Regions from separate parts of the Brevibacillus composti genome, predicted to be linked through region 1. Evidence: riboswitches for the same ligand, from Rfam matches in the RefSeq annotation. Region 1 holds a riboswitch; each other region holds the start of a gene.
What was found. A riboswitch is a leader RNA that binds a small molecule or an ion and turns the genes downstream of it on or off. The one in region 1 is predicted to bind glycine.
Positions count from the first base shown of each region.

Region 2: linked by a shared signal. The riboswitch ahead of gcvT (glycine cleavage system aminomethyltransferase GcvT) and the one ahead of glyA (serine hydroxymethyltransferase) in region 1 are both predicted to bind glycine.
Region 3: linked by a shared signal. The riboswitch ahead of JD108_RS15800 (alanine/glycine:cation symporter family protein) and the one ahead of glyA (serine hydroxymethyltransferase) in region 1 are both predicted to bind glycine.

Region 1 is NZ_CP066308.1:1,311,626-1,316,661, forward strand. It holds gene JD108_RS06690 (sporulation protein) at 1-127, shown strand, start outside; gene JD108_RS06695 (YjcZ family sporulation protein) at 231-326, opposite strand; glycine riboswitch at 493-598, shown strand; gene glyA (serine hydroxymethyltransferase) at 834-2,075, shown strand; gene JD108_RS06705 (serine dehydratase beta chain) at 2,087-2,620, shown strand; gene sdaAA (L-serine ammonia-lyase, iron-sulfur-dependent, subunit alpha) at 2,602-3,474, shown strand; gene gcvH (glycine cleavage system protein GcvH) at 3,489-3,878, shown strand; gene codY (GTP-sensing pleiotropic transcriptional regulator CodY) at 4,040-4,822, shown strand; gene JD108_RS06725 (MFS transporter) at 4,916-5,036, opposite strand, start outside.
Region 2 is NZ_CP066308.1:2,614,741-2,619,776, forward strand. It holds gene gcvPA (aminomethyl-transferring glycine dehydrogenase subunit GcvPA) at 1-194, opposite strand, end outside; gene gcvT (glycine cleavage system aminomethyltransferase GcvT) at 236-1,339, opposite strand; glycine riboswitch at 1,418-1,528, opposite strand; glycine riboswitch at 1,529-1,623, opposite strand; gene JD108_RS13355 (DEAD/DEAH box helicase) at 1,845-3,548, shown strand; gene JD108_RS13360 (YqhG family protein) at 3,579-4,829, shown strand; gene JD108_RS13365 (hypothetical protein) at 4,944-5,036, shown strand, end outside.
Region 3 is NZ_CP066308.1:3,111,839-3,116,874, forward strand. It holds gene JD108_RS15790 (electron transfer flavoprotein subunit alpha/FixB family protein) at 1-978, opposite strand, end outside; gene JD108_RS15795 (electron transfer flavoprotein subunit beta/FixA family protein) at 975-1,805, opposite strand; glycine riboswitch at 2,130-2,242, shown strand; gene JD108_RS15800 (alanine/glycine:cation symporter family protein) at 2,415-3,764, shown strand; gene JD108_RS15805 (phosphodiester glycosidase family protein) at 4,039-5,036, opposite strand, start outside.

The DNA.
Region 1 (5,036 bases):
GCTGCAGGAGGCATTTAATCTGGACGAGCGCTATGCTCGCTTCCGCGTGACCGAGGCGGACTTGACCCGCCCCACAAGCGACCTGGCGAGCGGGATCGATGCGCTGATACGCAAGCACCTGCGCTGATGCGCGTGCCGGCGAGTCGTGGAGATGCCGCCGCCAAATCGCAAAAGGCCCGGAGCCAGGCTCCGGGCTTTTTCGTTGGATCGGGCAAAGGATACCTGCCAGATCAGTCTTCAGAGGTGCCTACGATACTAAGCAGAATGAACAGCACCAGAATCAGGGCAAACCCGGCAAACCCGCCGCTATTGAAAAGATTGCTCAACCGACACATCCCCCTCTGTCAAAAGACTATGCTCTTATCGTACGGGCGCCTGATCGGTTCCGTGATACCGACAAATACCCATTTTTCCGCCGGGAAAGATTATTCGAAATATTATTGACAATGATAACAACGTTGGCGTATGATTCGAATTAATTGTATACAGCGGATGACGATTGTGGGAGAGACCGTGACGCAAGAGCCGGCACCGAAGGAGCAAGTCCCAAAAATCCTTGGGATAGAATCTCTCAGGTACAAAGTACCACAATCGGACGCACCTCTGGAGAGAGCGAACAGCCACCCAAGGGGAAGACTCCGAACAGGAGTTAAACTCTCAGGTAAAAAGGACAGAGGAAAGGTAGATTACACATGATCTATCTTTCCCCTGTCCTTTTTTGTGTTTTCCTGACAGATGAAAAAACCGCGGCTTCCGCAGCTTGACGCTGTGCAGGGCAGGTTTTTCGCATGGGGAGAATCGGGGGAAAGATGGCTACCAAGGAGGAGTATCGGATGAGTTTGCGCGAGCATGATCGGGAAATCTACGAAGCGATCGAAGCGGAGCATCGCCGCCAACTGGGGACCCTGGAGTTGATCGCTTCCGAAAACTTTGTCAGCGAGGACGTCCTGGAAGCGATGGGCTCGGTCTTGACCAACAAATATGCGGAAGGCTACCCCGGCAAGCGGTACTACGGCGGCTGTGAACATGTGGACGTCGTGGAGCGGCTGGCGATCGAGCGGGTATCGAAGCTGTTTGGCGCGGCCTATGCCAATGTACAGCCCCACTCCGGCGCCCAGGCCAATACCGCGGTCTTCTTCTCTCTCCTGCAGCCGGGCGATACCTTTATGGGGATGAATCTCTCGCATGGGGGGCATCTGACCCACGGCAGTCCGGTCAGCCTCTCGGGCAAGTGGTTTCAAGTGGTCGCCTACGGGGTGCGGGAAGATGATCATCTCATCGATTACGACGAAGTAGAAGCAGTAGCCCGCCGCGAACGTCCCAAGCTGATTATCGCCGGAGGAAGCGCGTATTCGCGGACGATCGACTTCGCCCGGTTCCGCGAAATCGCCGATCTGGTGGGAGCCAAGCTGATGGTGGACATGGCCCATATCGCCGGCCTGGTGGCTGCAGGTTTGCATCCGTCGCCCGTGCCTCATGCGCATGTCGTAACCAGCACGACCCATAAAACGCTGCGCGGCCCCCGCGGCGGAATTATTCTGACCAATGACGAGGAAATCGCCAAGGGCGTAAACAAGGCCATTTTCCCCGGGATCCAGGGCGGTCCGCTGATGCACATCATCGCGGCCAAAGCGGTGGCTTTTCAGGAAGCGCTTCAGCCGGATTTCCGCGCGTATGCGCAGCAAGTCGTCCAAAATGCCAAAGTCCTCGCGGAGACATTGAAGGAAGAGGGCGCGAGACTGGTATCGGGCGGTACGGACAACCACCTGGTTCTCCTCGATACGCGCGTCTTTGGCCTGACAGGCAAGGAAGCGGAGCATCTGCTGGAAGAGGCGGGGATCACGACGAACAAAAATACCATTCCCTTTGATCCGGAGAGCCCGTTTGTCACCAGCGGAATCCGCCTTGGCACGGCAGCGGCCACGACTCGAGGCATGAAAGAAGAGGAAATGCGGACGATCGGACGCGCGATCACTGCCGTTCTCAAAGGAAAGGGAGACCTGGCGGTACGGGAGAAAATCAGCCGCCTGTGCGAGCAGTATCCGCTTCATCAACAAGGGACCCGTGTCCGCTGAAGGAGGCGCCTATGATCTACAACAGCTGCTTTGACATCATCGGCCCGATCATGGTCGGTCCCTCCAGTTCGCACACGGCCGGCGTAGTGTCGATCGGAAAGTTTGTCCATGAACTCTTGGGAGCGGCACCGATACGGGCGGAAGTGATCCTCTATGATTCTTTTGCGGAGACCTACAAAGGGCACGGGACGGACAAAGCCATCGTCGGGGGACTGATCGGATTGGACACGGACGATCTGCGCATCCGCGAAGCCCTTTCGTTGGCTTCAGCCCAAGGTGTGGACATCTCGTTTTCCTTTGCCGAGCGCTGTCCGCTGTACGATCATCCCAACACGGTGCAGGTGATCGCGGAGCTTGGCCAAGAGGTGTATCGCGTATGCGGCGTCTCGCTGGGGGGCGGCATTTCCAAAATCGTCTCGCTCAATGGCGAGGCCGTAGAGATTTATCTGAACCAGCCCTACGATCCGGGCTTCATTAAACAGGGATTGAAACATCGCGAGACGGCGGAGCAAAGGGGCGAAGAAGCATGGATTTCCGTTCCATGACGGAACTGATCGAGCTGTGTGAGCGTGAGAAAAAGAGCATCGCCGAGATCATGATTGAGGTCGAAGCGAGCAAATCCAAACGGAGCAAGGAAACCATCATCCAGATGATGAAGGAAAGACTGATCAAGATGAAGGAAGCCGTGGATCTGGGCAGCGCCGATCCGACGCCGGCTCCGAGCGGCATCTCTGGCGGTGACGCGTATCTGATGGAGAGGTATCGGGAAAAGGAAAAGCCGCTGACTGGCGCGATCGTCTCCGATGCAATGCGCTACGCCTTTGCCACCTCGGAAACCAATGCCCGGATGGGTGTCATCGTCGCGACCCCCACGGCGGGTTCCGCGGGGATATTGCCAGGTTGCCTGTTTTCCCTGCATGAAAATGCCCGGTTTACGTACGAGCATCTCGTCATGGGGCTGTTTACGGCCAGTGCGATCGGGTACGTAATCGCCAACCGCTCCTTCATCTCCGGAGCGGCTGGGGGATGCCAGGCGGAAGTAGGCTCGGCCACGGCGATGGCGGCAGCGGCCATCGTGGAAATCAAGCAAGGAAGCCCGAAACAGGCGGTCATGGCAGCGGCGATGGCGCTGAAATCGATGCTCGGCCTGGTCTGCGATCCGGTGGCGGGACTGGTCGAAGTTCCGTGCATCAAGCGCAATGTAATCGGGACGTCGATCGCTTTTGCCGCGGCAGACATGGCGCTGGCCGGGATTGAAAGCCGAATCCCCTGTGACGAAGTGATCGCCACGATGTATGAGATCGGCAGCACCATGCCCCGGGCACTGAGAGAGACGGCGCTGGGCGGACTTGCCGTCACGCCGACGGGACAAGAGATGAAAAAGCGGATTATGGGATAGTGGGAGGAACCGTGATGAGTGACGTTCGAGAAGGTTTGGCATACAGCAGGGAGCATGAGTGGGTGGAAAAACTGAGTGAGACGCGGGTGCGGGTCGGAATCTCCGACTTTGCCCAGGAACAGCTGGGTGACCTCGTGTTTGTAGAGCTTCCGGAGGTGGGGGCGAAGGTGACGATGGACGAAAGCCTCGGCTCCATCGAGTCCGTAAAAGCCGTTTCCGACATTTTTTCTCCCGTCAGCGGCACGGTTGTGGAAGTGAACGGGAAGCTGGAAAATGACCCGGAGGCGATCAATCAAGACCCGTACCAAGAAGGCTGGCTGGTTGTCATTGAGCTGAGCGATCCGGACGAGCTGAATCAATTGCTTACGGCCGAACAGTACGCCGAGTTTGTCTCGGAAGAATAAACAGGCAGGCAGCAGCGGAATAGGGGAGACGGACAGGTCTTTTATGGCATAAACCATAAGGGACCTGTTTTTTTTTGATGTATTGTTGCATTTGCAGGTATAAGCCCGGATTTTTCTGACAATAATGCAAGTATACATAACCGTAAGGAGGAAAAATTGGAATGAATTTACTGGAGAAAACAAGAAGGATTAATGTCATGCTTCAAAAAACCATGGGAGGAAGCGGCGTAGGTTATCATGATCTTGCCCGTCTGCTGGCGGATGTGATCGGGGCCAATGTGTATATCGTGACCGCAGACGGCAGCATTCTCGGAAACGGCGTGCGCGAGGAGTACGGAATCGGAACGGGACCAGATGGAAATCCTGGCGGCATGCTGCCCTCCGGCTACAATCAAAAGCTGCTGGAAGTGAATCAGTCCCTGGCCAATGAGGTGGCCCACAGTCCGTACAGCATGGTGCCGGAAGAGTTGCTTCCGCTGTTCCCGCAAATGATGACCACAATCGTGCCGATCAATGCGGGCGGCAGCCGCCTGGGCACGCTTGTGCTGCTCCGTGCTTATGGGAATTTTGAGACCGAGGATCTGATTCTCGCCGAAATCGGAGCGACGGTGATCGGGATGAAAATCGTTCGCCAGCGCACCGAGCAGATTGAAAATGAGGTGCGCGACAAAACCTTTGCCAAAATCGCCCTCTCCTCGCTCTCTTACAGCGAACAGATCGCCATCGAAAAAATCATGGAACAGCTCGATGCCAAAGAAGGGTTGCTGGTGGCCAGCCAATTGGCGGATCAAGCCGGTCTGACTCGGTCGGTCATCGTCAACGCGCTTCGCAAGCTGGCCAGTGCAGGCGTGCTGGAGTCCCGCTCGCTCGGGATGAAGGGAACCTATATCAAGGTATTGAATGACAAGTTTCCGTCTGAACTGGCCAAATGGAAAACGTCTTGAGCCAAAAAAGCCCAATCCGCGAAGGATGGGCTCTTTTTTTGTCTGATCGTGCTCGATACAGTGCGAAGCAGCGCGGAGCAACCGCCATCCCGTTCACACAGAGAGAGGCGCCTGTTCCGCCTCGGAGGCAGGCTTCGCGGTACCGCCCGACACCCAGAGAGGGTGCTGTTCCGCTTGGCGGAAATGACGGAACATGAGCAGGCCAAGGCCGAGG
Region 2 (5,036 bases), 1.3 Mb from region 1:
GCGTTTTTGCCCGCAAGGCCGGAAAAATACTTGACCAATTCCGGCTCGGACAGCGCTTCTGGAATCTGCAGGGCGCCTTTGAAGCGAACCTCTTCGGGAATATCAGCAAACAACTCTTCCACCCGGGAGATGCCCAGGGTGTCCAACATCTCGCGTTTATCCTGGTCGGTTTGAGGCAGGTAACGGTATTTCACGAATGTTGTCCTCCTTGTATATAGGATCTGGTCAAAACGATTTATTGTTTGGGACGCTTGTAAAACGGCGTAGGCACGATGACCGCTTTGAGTCTCTTGCCGCGGATTTCCACGTCCAGCTCTGTGCCGACCGCCGCATGCTCCGCTTTGATCAGTGCCAGCCCCACGTTTTTCTTCAGCGTGGGCGACTGCGTGCCGGTGGTGACTTCCCCGATCTGTTCGTCCCCGATGAATACCGGGTAATGACTGCGCGGAATGCCGCGGTCGATCATTTCGATGCCGACCAGCTTGCGCGGGGCGCCGTTTTCCTTCTGCGCCTTCAAAGCCTCCTGGCCGATAAACGGCACGTCTTTGTCTACCTTCACCGCAAAGCCGATGCCCGCCTCGATTGGCGAAATATCCTGGCTCAGCTCTTGGCCGTAGAGCGGCAGCTTCGCCTCAAACCGGAGGGTGTCGCGAGCCCCCAGTCCGCACGGCACCAGACCGTCCGCCTGGCCGACCTCCAGCAGTCTGTCCCACAGCTGGATCGCCTTGTCGTGATCGAGATAAATTTCAAAGCCGTCTTCTCCTGTATAGCCCGTGCGGGAGACGAGGCAGGAAATCCCGTCAATCTGCACATCGCGCTGAAAGCGGAAGAAGCCAATGGCGGAGAGATCGGTATCGGTCAGCTTTTGCAAGATCGATTCGGCGAGCGGTCCCTGAATCGCCAGCTGCGCTGTCTGTGGGGAGATGTTTTCGATCTGCACGCCGTCAATCAGGTGCTCCTGCATCCAGGCAAAGTCCTTGTCTGTATTGCCTGCGTTGATCACCAGCAGATAGTGGTCATCGGCGTATTTGTAGATGAGCAGATCGTCCACTGTCCCGCCATCCGGGTAGCAAAAGACACTGTACTGGGCTTGCCCCACTTCCAGTTTGGACAGGTCGTTGGTGGTCATCTGCTGCAGGTAGAGAAAAGCCTTCTCTCCCTTTACCTCGACTTCTCCCATGTGGGATACGTCAAACAATCCTGCCTTTGTCCGCACCGCCTCGTGCTCCTGCCCGATTCCGGAAAACTGCACGGGCAAGTCCCAGCCGCCGAAGTCGATCGTCTTCGCCCCGTATTTTTCATAGACCGGGAACAGCGGCGTGCGCTTCAATGTCGTCATACCTGGCACCTCCTGATTTTTATACAACAAAAAAGGACAAAACAAGAGAAATGGGAACGCCAAAAGAAAGGCGCCCATTTCTCCTCCTCTGTCCTTGGTACCTGAGAGTTGCCTCGCTGCATGGGAGCCTGTCGCTCCGCCAGCAAGTTTCCCCTTTGGTGGCCCGCAGCCGGGCTCTCTCCAGAGATGCGTCCAGTAGAGGTACTTTTGCCTGAGAGATTCACCATGACTGGCTTGCTCCTTCGGCGCTGCCCCGCTCGGCAGTCTCTCCCTGCTACTATCATTCGCGATGGATACTGGGTCATACATAATCTTTTCCTTACCATTCCATACTAATGGAATGAACTCCTCTCTATCCTACCATGAGAGTCGGCTCTTGAAAATATGCAAATTGCCTTTCAACTTACAAAATCACTAACAAATTTTTTATAAAAAAGAAGCAATGTTCGTTCTTTTATTTTGTATACCCATTACATTGGGAAATACATGAATTGGATGTGATGTTGTGCCGAACATTCCCGTTTCCTTCGAGACTGATTGGATGGATTTGTTACAGGAGCGGCTCAAACAGGACGGTCCCTGGGACAAATGGGACCTTTTTCAGCTGACGCTGGAAGCGGAGGAAGCGATGGCGATCCGCGAGTTTGACCAGCTGCAATGCCTGCAGTATCTGCCCACGCTCAAACCCTATCCGCACCAACTGCAAACCGCAGAGCGCGTCTTAAACGAGATGCGCGGCCGGGCCATCCTGGCCGACGAGGTCGGGCTGGGGAAAACCATCGAAGCCGGATTGATCTTAAAAGAGTACATGATCCGCGGATTGGCCAAAAAAATTCTCATCCTGGTGCCGGCCTCGCTGGTTATCCAGTGGACCAAGGAATTGAATCAGAAATTCGGCATCCCGGCCGTCGCCCAGAAAAAAGAATACATGTGGCGGCAGTACGATGTCGTCGTCGCCTCCATCGACACGGCCAAACGCGATCCGCACAGACGGCATGTCCTGGATATCGACTACGACATGCTGATTATCGACGAGGCGCACAAGCTGAAAAACAAAAAAACGCGCAACTACCAGTTCGTCAAGGAGATCCGCAAAAAATACTGTCTGCTCCTGACGGCCACGCCGATTCAGAATGAAATGGACGAGCTGTACAATCTGATCAATCTGCTCAAGCCGGGCCATCTCGGACATACCTCCAATTTCGCCACCACCTATGTGGAGGGTAAGCGGCAGGCGAAAAACAACGAGCAGCTGAAGGGCGAACTGGAAAAAGTGATGATTCGCAACCGGCGAAGCGACGGCGGGGTCCATTTCACCGCCCGCCATGTGCAGTCGATCCCGATCGAGCTCTCGCCGGAAGAATCCGCTCTATACGAGGGTGTCACCCGCTTCGTCAAGGAGCAGTATCAGACCGGCTCCGGCGGTTACAACTCGCTCGCGCTGATCACGCTGCAGCGGGAGGTCTGCTCCAGCAGGGAAGCGGCTTTTCTCACGCTCTACAATATGTACCAGCGCGCCGCGGAGGACTCTCCTGTCCGCCCCGTGATCATGGATCTGGTAGAGATGATCAAGCGCATCGAGACGCATTCCAAGGCGGCCAAAACCGTCGAGCTGATCAAGGAAATCGACGACAAGGTCATTATCTTCACCGAGTATCGCGCGACCCAGAACTACCTGCAGAAATACCTGCACGATCACGGCATCACCTCCGTCCCTTTTCGCGGCGGATTCAAACGCAGCAAAAAAGACTGGATGACCGACCTGTTCCAGAACCGGGCCCAGGTGCTGATCGCGACGGAAGCGGGCGGCGAGGGGATCAACCTGCAATTCTGCAACCGCGTGATCAATTACGACATGCCCTGGAATCCGATGCGGGTCGAGCAGCGGATCGGCCGCGTCCATCGCCTCGGCCAGCAGCGGGATGTGCACATCTACAATCTCTCCACTATCGGGACGATCGAGGAGCATATCTTGCAGCTGCTCTATGAGAAAATCGATTTGTTTGAGATGGTGATCGGCGAGCTGGATGACATCGTCGAGCGGCTCCATTTGTCGCAGTCTCTCGAAGAGAATCTGATCTCCATCATCATGGACTCCCGCTCCGAGCGGGAGATGGCCCTGAAGCTGGACAACATGGGGCAAGCGATCCGCGCGATGCGGATGGCGAAGCAGACCCGCTCACCCCTGCCGGAAGCAGCGGACAAATAAACACCCGAGGGTGACAGGAGGGACGGATCAATGAACCAAATGCAAGTGCGCGAGTATGTGGAAAAATACCTGGCCGCCTTCTCCTCCCATATCGTAGAAACCCATCCCGATTTCCTGACCGTCAAACTGCCGGTCGAAGTGGACAAAGACATCGGCAACCGCCCCTTCTACTGGAGCTGGGTAGAGAAGATGAACCTGCCCTATCAGCCGATGGTCCTCACGTTTTGTTTCCATCCGGATCGCATGCCGAGCGACCGCAGAGTGGAGCATCTCCATCTGGGAGCGGCCCGGCTTCAGCAAATATTCCAATCCACGCGGAAGCACGGCAGCTTTGTCTGCATGTACGAGACGCAGCCCCCAGGGCAGACGCGTCCCCTCTCGCGCCGTTCGGCCCCGCTCGTGCCCTGGCTCGGGGTGAACTGGAAGATCTCATTTATATGCGACAAAAAGCGTGACTTGATCCTTCATTTCGGGGTGAATTTACACCAGCCGCAGCTTGTCCGGGAGTTTTATCCCTTTTTGCTGGAGCGTCCGTTGGCTCCCGCCATCCCCGACTACCACTACACCCTGGACCGGCGCATGACAATCCCGGAGGCATTTGCGATGATGGAAGCGGAAATTCATCGCATCCTGGCGCAAGAGGATCAGCGCTGGGCGGAAGAGGCCCGGCAGCGGCTGGAGGAAGAGCTGCAAATCCTGGAGGACTACTACCGGGAGCTGGAGGCGCGCGAGGCCGGGGAATCTACTGAACAGCACGAAGCGTCCCCTCTGGCGGAGCGGTCGGAGGAGATGTCGGAGGAGCAGGAGTTGCAGTTGGAGAAGCCGCAGGGGCAGCAAGCAGAGCAGCCGCAGGGACAGCAGGCAGAGCAGCCGCAGGGACAGCAGGCAGAGCAGCCGCAGGGACAGCAGGCAGAGCAGCCAAGGGGGCAGCGCGAGGCAAAGCCAGTTGAAGAGCCCCAGCCTCCTGCCTGGGGACCTCCCCCGCCGATGGGAGCGGCCAGGGACGAGCCCCCGCTCCCCACACTGGAGGAGCATCTTTCATCGGGCGGTAAAATTCTCGATTTCCTGCAGGCCAACAGCTTTCAGGAAACGCCGAAGGAAAAAATCCAGCTAGACGAGTGGAAAGCCAGTACCCCTGGGGAGGAAAAACAGCGTCGAATGGACGAGATGCGCTGGCAATACGAACCGCGAATCGCCGTCCAGTTCATCAACGGCGGGCTCTTTTACCTGCAATCCGATCCCGCCTCCGCCATGGCGCTCCCCTCCCGGCGAAAATTGTAAAAGCACAGCGAGAAAATACGAACGGCGAGGGACAATAACCAACAAATCTTTTTCCTCGCTCTGGTTACAATAGGTACCATAGAGAGCTGTTTTATCAAAAGGTGGTGCTTCATTTTGAGCGGAAAAGTCTCTATGGCCCGATCGCTTTTCGCGTTTCTTTTCGCTATGGCGCTTGCTGTTCCCATCCAGCCCTCTGCGTCTGCCGAG
Region 3 (5,036 bases), 1.8 Mb from region 1:
GATCAGCAGGGGGACGATCTCGAATGCGTCGCCGACGATGCCGTAGTGGCAGGATTGGAAAATAGGTGCCTGCGGGTCTTTGTTAATCGCGATAATCAGCCCGGAATTCTGCATGCCGACCAGATGCTGGATCGCCCCGGAGATGCCGATGGCAAAGTAAATCTTCGGCGTCACGGTCACGCCGGTCTGCCCTACCTGGTGCGCGTGGTCGATCCAGCCCGCCTCGACCGCATCGCGGCTCGCGCCAACCGTGGCTCCGATCGCTTCCGCAAAGCGGTGCATCAGCTGAAAGCCTTCCTTGCTGCCCAGCCCTTTGCCGCCTGCGACGATGATGTCCGCTTCGTCCAAGCGGACCTTGGACTGGGTCTCCCGAATGATTTTCAGCACTTTGGTGCGGATGTCTTGTTCCCGCAGCGGCAGGGATTCGGCGATGATTTCGCCTCTTCTCTCCGGGTCGGGCGGCAGCGCTTTCATCACTTTTGGCCGCACGGTGGCCATTTGCGGCCGGTGCTTTTTACACAGAATCGTCGCCATGATATTGCCCCCGAAGGCTGGCCGGCTCGCCTGCAAAAGGCCCGTCTCCTGCTCGACATCCAGCATGGTCGTATCGGCGGTGAGGCCGGTTTCCAGGTCGGTCGCGACAGCGCTGGCCAGATCCTTGCCCGTGGAGGTGGCGCCGTAGAGAATGGTTTCCGGCTTGTGCTTTTGCACACAAGCGATGACGGCCCGCATGTACGATTCGGTCCGGTAGTCGGCAAATATCGGATCGTCGTACAGGTAGACCTGATCCGCCCCGTACTGAAAGGCAGTCTCACAGAGAGGGCGGACGCGATCGCCAATCAGGATTCCGGCTAGCGGTACACCTCTTTTGTCCGCGAGCTGGCGGCCCGCTCCCAACAGCTCCAGCGAGACCGGCACGATCTGTCCGTCCCGGTGCTCCAAAAATACCCATACTCCTTTGTACTCCTCCAGACTCATCTCTGTGCCTCCTTCCCGGCGAATAGCTCACGTCTCTTAAGCAGAATCTCCATCAGACGGTTTACCTGTTCGGCGGGAGAGCCCTGCAGCAGCTCGCCGCCCTTGGGTTTTTCCGGCGGCCATACCTTGGCGACGATCGTCGGTGAGCCTTTGAGCCCGAGCAGCGTCCGGTCGACATCCTCCAGATCGTTCACCGACCAGATCACCGGCTGAAAGCTGGCGGCCCGGATCATGTTGGGCAGCGGCGAATGGGGCACCTCATTGATCTCCTTTTCCACGGAGAACAGGCAGGGCAGGGTGGACTGAATCACTTCGTAGCCGTCCTCCAGTTTGCGGTGGACGACGGTGTATCCCCTCTCCTTGTTTACCTCCACGACTTTTTTCACGCTGGTCAGCGGAGGGATGTCCAGCCTCCGGGCGATTCCCGGTCCGACCTGACCCGTATCGCCGTCAATGGTCATCTTGCCGCAGATGATGAGGTCGATCGGCTTTTCCTTGGCGATCTTCTCCAGCGCCTTGGTCAGCGCGTAGCTGGTGGCCAGCGTATCGGCACCGGCAAAGGCCCGGTCCGTAATCATATAGCCCTCGTCCGCGCCGATCTCGATGCATTTGCGGATCGCTTTGACAGCGGGCGGCGGTCCCATGGTCAGGACGGACACGGTGCCGCCGTACCTTTTCTTCAGACGAACGGCTTCCTCGACAGCATGCGCATCGTATGGATTGAGGATGGCCGGCGCGCTGGAACGATCCATGGTATTGGTTCGCGGGTTCATCTTGATGATTTTGGTGTCCGGCACCTGTTTGATGCAGGCGACGATGTGCAGCATGGATAAAATCCCCCCTAAAAGCCCGGCGAGGTATCGTTATAACGGGGTCCCGCACAGGTTGTCTCACTTTGGCACGACACTTTCGGGCGACATGTTCCTCATTGATATAACGTATTGCACGGCCATGTCGAATAGACCAAGAAGAAATGCGGCCGCTTCGCCAGAGAAGAATTTTACATTGACATGCCATTCACTATCCCTATAATTGATTTATAAATCAGATACTGTTCGGATGAACCATTCAGGAGAAGACGAAAGTCTACCGACGGGGCAAGGGATTCCACCCGAAACTCTCAGGTCTTGGAAACAAGTAAAACTGCATGGGGACGAGCCTCTGGAGAGACTCCCTCTTTTTAGGAAAGAAGAGGAAACGGGCACCGAAGGAGCAAATTCGCATCTGCGAATAATCTCTCAGGTAAAAGGACAGAGTGGACGCAGCCTATTCACAAGGAGAGTTCTATTTGTTTCACAAACAAATGGAATATCCGTCTCTTTGTGATTTTTGCGCATAGCATGCGGCCCTGCGACCCGTGACCCACTCCCAGAGAACATTTCATCGCCGATGAGATGTTTTTCTTTTTATACCGAATCATCGAGGGGGAAACTGGAATGGATTCGCTGATGGACTTGTTGCAAGTGGTGAATGACTTCGTGTGGGGATTGCCGACGTTAATCCTGCTCGTCGGCACCGGCGTGATGCTGACGATTCGCTTGCGCGGCCTGCAGTTTCGCAAGCTGTGGTACGCGCTGCGACTCGCGTTTTCCAAAAAGCAGGAACATTCAGAGGCAGGGGATATCAATCACTTTCAGGCGTTGATGACTGCTCTCGCGGCGACGATCGGGATGGGGAATATCGCAGGGGTGGCGACAGCCGTGGCCGTCGGCGGACCCGGCGCCTTGTTCTGGATGTGGATTACCGCTTTGTTTGGCATGGCGACTAAATATGCGGAAGCGATCCTCGCGGTGAAGTACCGGATTCGGCAGGCTGACGGCACCTTTGCGGGCGGGCCGATGTACTATCTGGAAAAAGGGCTGAAACAAAAGTGGCTGGCTGTGCTCTTCGCCCTGTTTGGCACGATGGCTTCGTTTGGGATCGGGAATATGGTGCAATCCCACTCTGTCGCGGAAGCCGTGCAGTTGAACTTTTCGATCCCTCCGCTGGCTACCGGTCTCATCCTGGCCGCGTTTACGGCTTTTGTCATTCTCGGCGGCGTGAAAAAAATCGGGCAGGTCACAGGCGTGATGGTGCCCTTCATGGCGCTCTTCTATATCGTTGCCGGAATCATTATCGTCTTTGTCCATATCGATCAGGTGCCGCACGCCCTGGCGCAGATTATCTCCGGCGCATTCACCGGCACCTCGGCAGCGGGCGGCTTTTTGGGAGCGACTGTCGCGATGGCGATTCAAAAAGGGGTGGCCCGCGGAGTATTCTCCAATGAAGCGGGTCTCGGAAGCGCGCCGATCGCTGCCGCCGCCGCCAAAACCGATGAACCGGCCAAACAGGCGCTCGTGTCGATGACCGGGACATTTATCGATACGATCATCGTCTGCTCGATTACCGGTCTCGCCCTGGTAACCACCGGCGCCTGGACGACCGGCATGTCTGGCGTGGAGGCGACGACCTACGCCTTCCAGAGCGTCTTCGGTCAGGCCGGCAGCTATATCCTGGCCGTGGCGATCATCTTGTTTGCCTATTCGACGATTCTTGGCTGGGCCTACTACGGCGAAAAATGCTTTGAATACCTCTTTGGCAAAGGGTCGGCCCGCTATTACCGATTCGTCTGGGTCGTCATGGTAGCGGTCGGGGCCACGCTCAAGCTGGATTTGGTCTGGACCCTGTCCGACATCATGAACGGCATGATGGCGATCCCGAACCTGATCGGTCTGATCGGCCTCTCCGGCGTCGTCGTGGCGGAGACCAGACGCTACCTGGACAGCCGGGTGGAGCTGCAAAAATAGCAGCGGATGGCAAATTTGCCGGGGACGGGAAGATCGCTTTTTGATGGCAAAGATTGCCGCGTCATGCAAACATGCGACGGAACCGCGATCACGTTAGAAAAAGTGGCTGCACCAAGCCTCTTGGCGCTAGCATAGAGATACAAATCGCAGCTGTGGGGAGTGGAAGCATGTTGATGGTAGACTGTCCGCTCTCAAGAAAGGCGCTGGGACGAAAACCTCGTTCCCAGCGCCTTTTTTGTTTTCCCGCCTTCCTGCCCGCGGGAGAATATCCCGTCTATTTCTGCGGGCTTCGCTTCACGAGGACGAGCGCGTTGCTGAGCGGCCGCCCTGTTTTTGTCAGGTATTTGCCCTGGTAGTACAATCCCGATGAGGCGCCTCCGTCGAGGTTCATCGCTTCCACCAGCCCCAGCTTTTGGGCAATCTCCGCCAGCTCATGCATGGTGACGCCAGGGACGGTGCCCATCACGACTGTCTGGTCCTGCTTTTTACCGATGAAGCTGCGCTGTCCCTTTTGGCTGGTGATTTTTGCTTCGCTGAATGCCTCCAGCCTCACGTCCAGCTTCCCCTCCGTCACCAGCTTGGGGCCGACGCTGATCATATGCTGGGAGCCCTGCAGCTCTGCCGGCCAATCCAGCGCATAGCTTGCCTGATCCCCCACTTTCACAACGCCAGTGCGAAACCGCGCCTGTGGCCCGGCCGCGACGACGAAGCCTTTGGCCGGAATCACCGCTTTGTCCCGGACGACCGCCGTTACCTTTCCCTGATCGACGATGACAAAGGAAAAGCCTGGCAGCTCCAGCGTCTGCGAGCGGAACAACGGCGTGAATACAACGGTTTCTTCCGGTGTCGTCGGCAGGTGATTCAAAAACCAGGCGGTCTGCGTCAACTTGTTTTGGTCGCTCTGCACAAAATGGAGCGTGATCGGCGTGCCGCTATTGGGTGTAAAGGCGATTTCGCCGTTCGGCTTGATCCCCAGCCATTCCGCTCCACCCCGGATGTGGGCCAGTGCGCCGTTGATCACGATTCCTCCCATCGGCTGCAGGTCTTTGGCATCATAGGGATTGAAATACGTCCCGTTGATTGCCGCCAGCGCCTGATGCCTTTTCGCCATGGAGGCCAGCTCTTCGGTCATGCCGATCTTGTTCTGGGCGATGGCCGGTCTCAGCTCCACGCCTTCGGACGGGTGGTAGGAGATCCATCGCACCGCTTTTTTGCCTGTCGAAATGGTAATCGTCTGCGCCTGTGTCTGCAGCGCTTCGCTTTCGGCAGGAA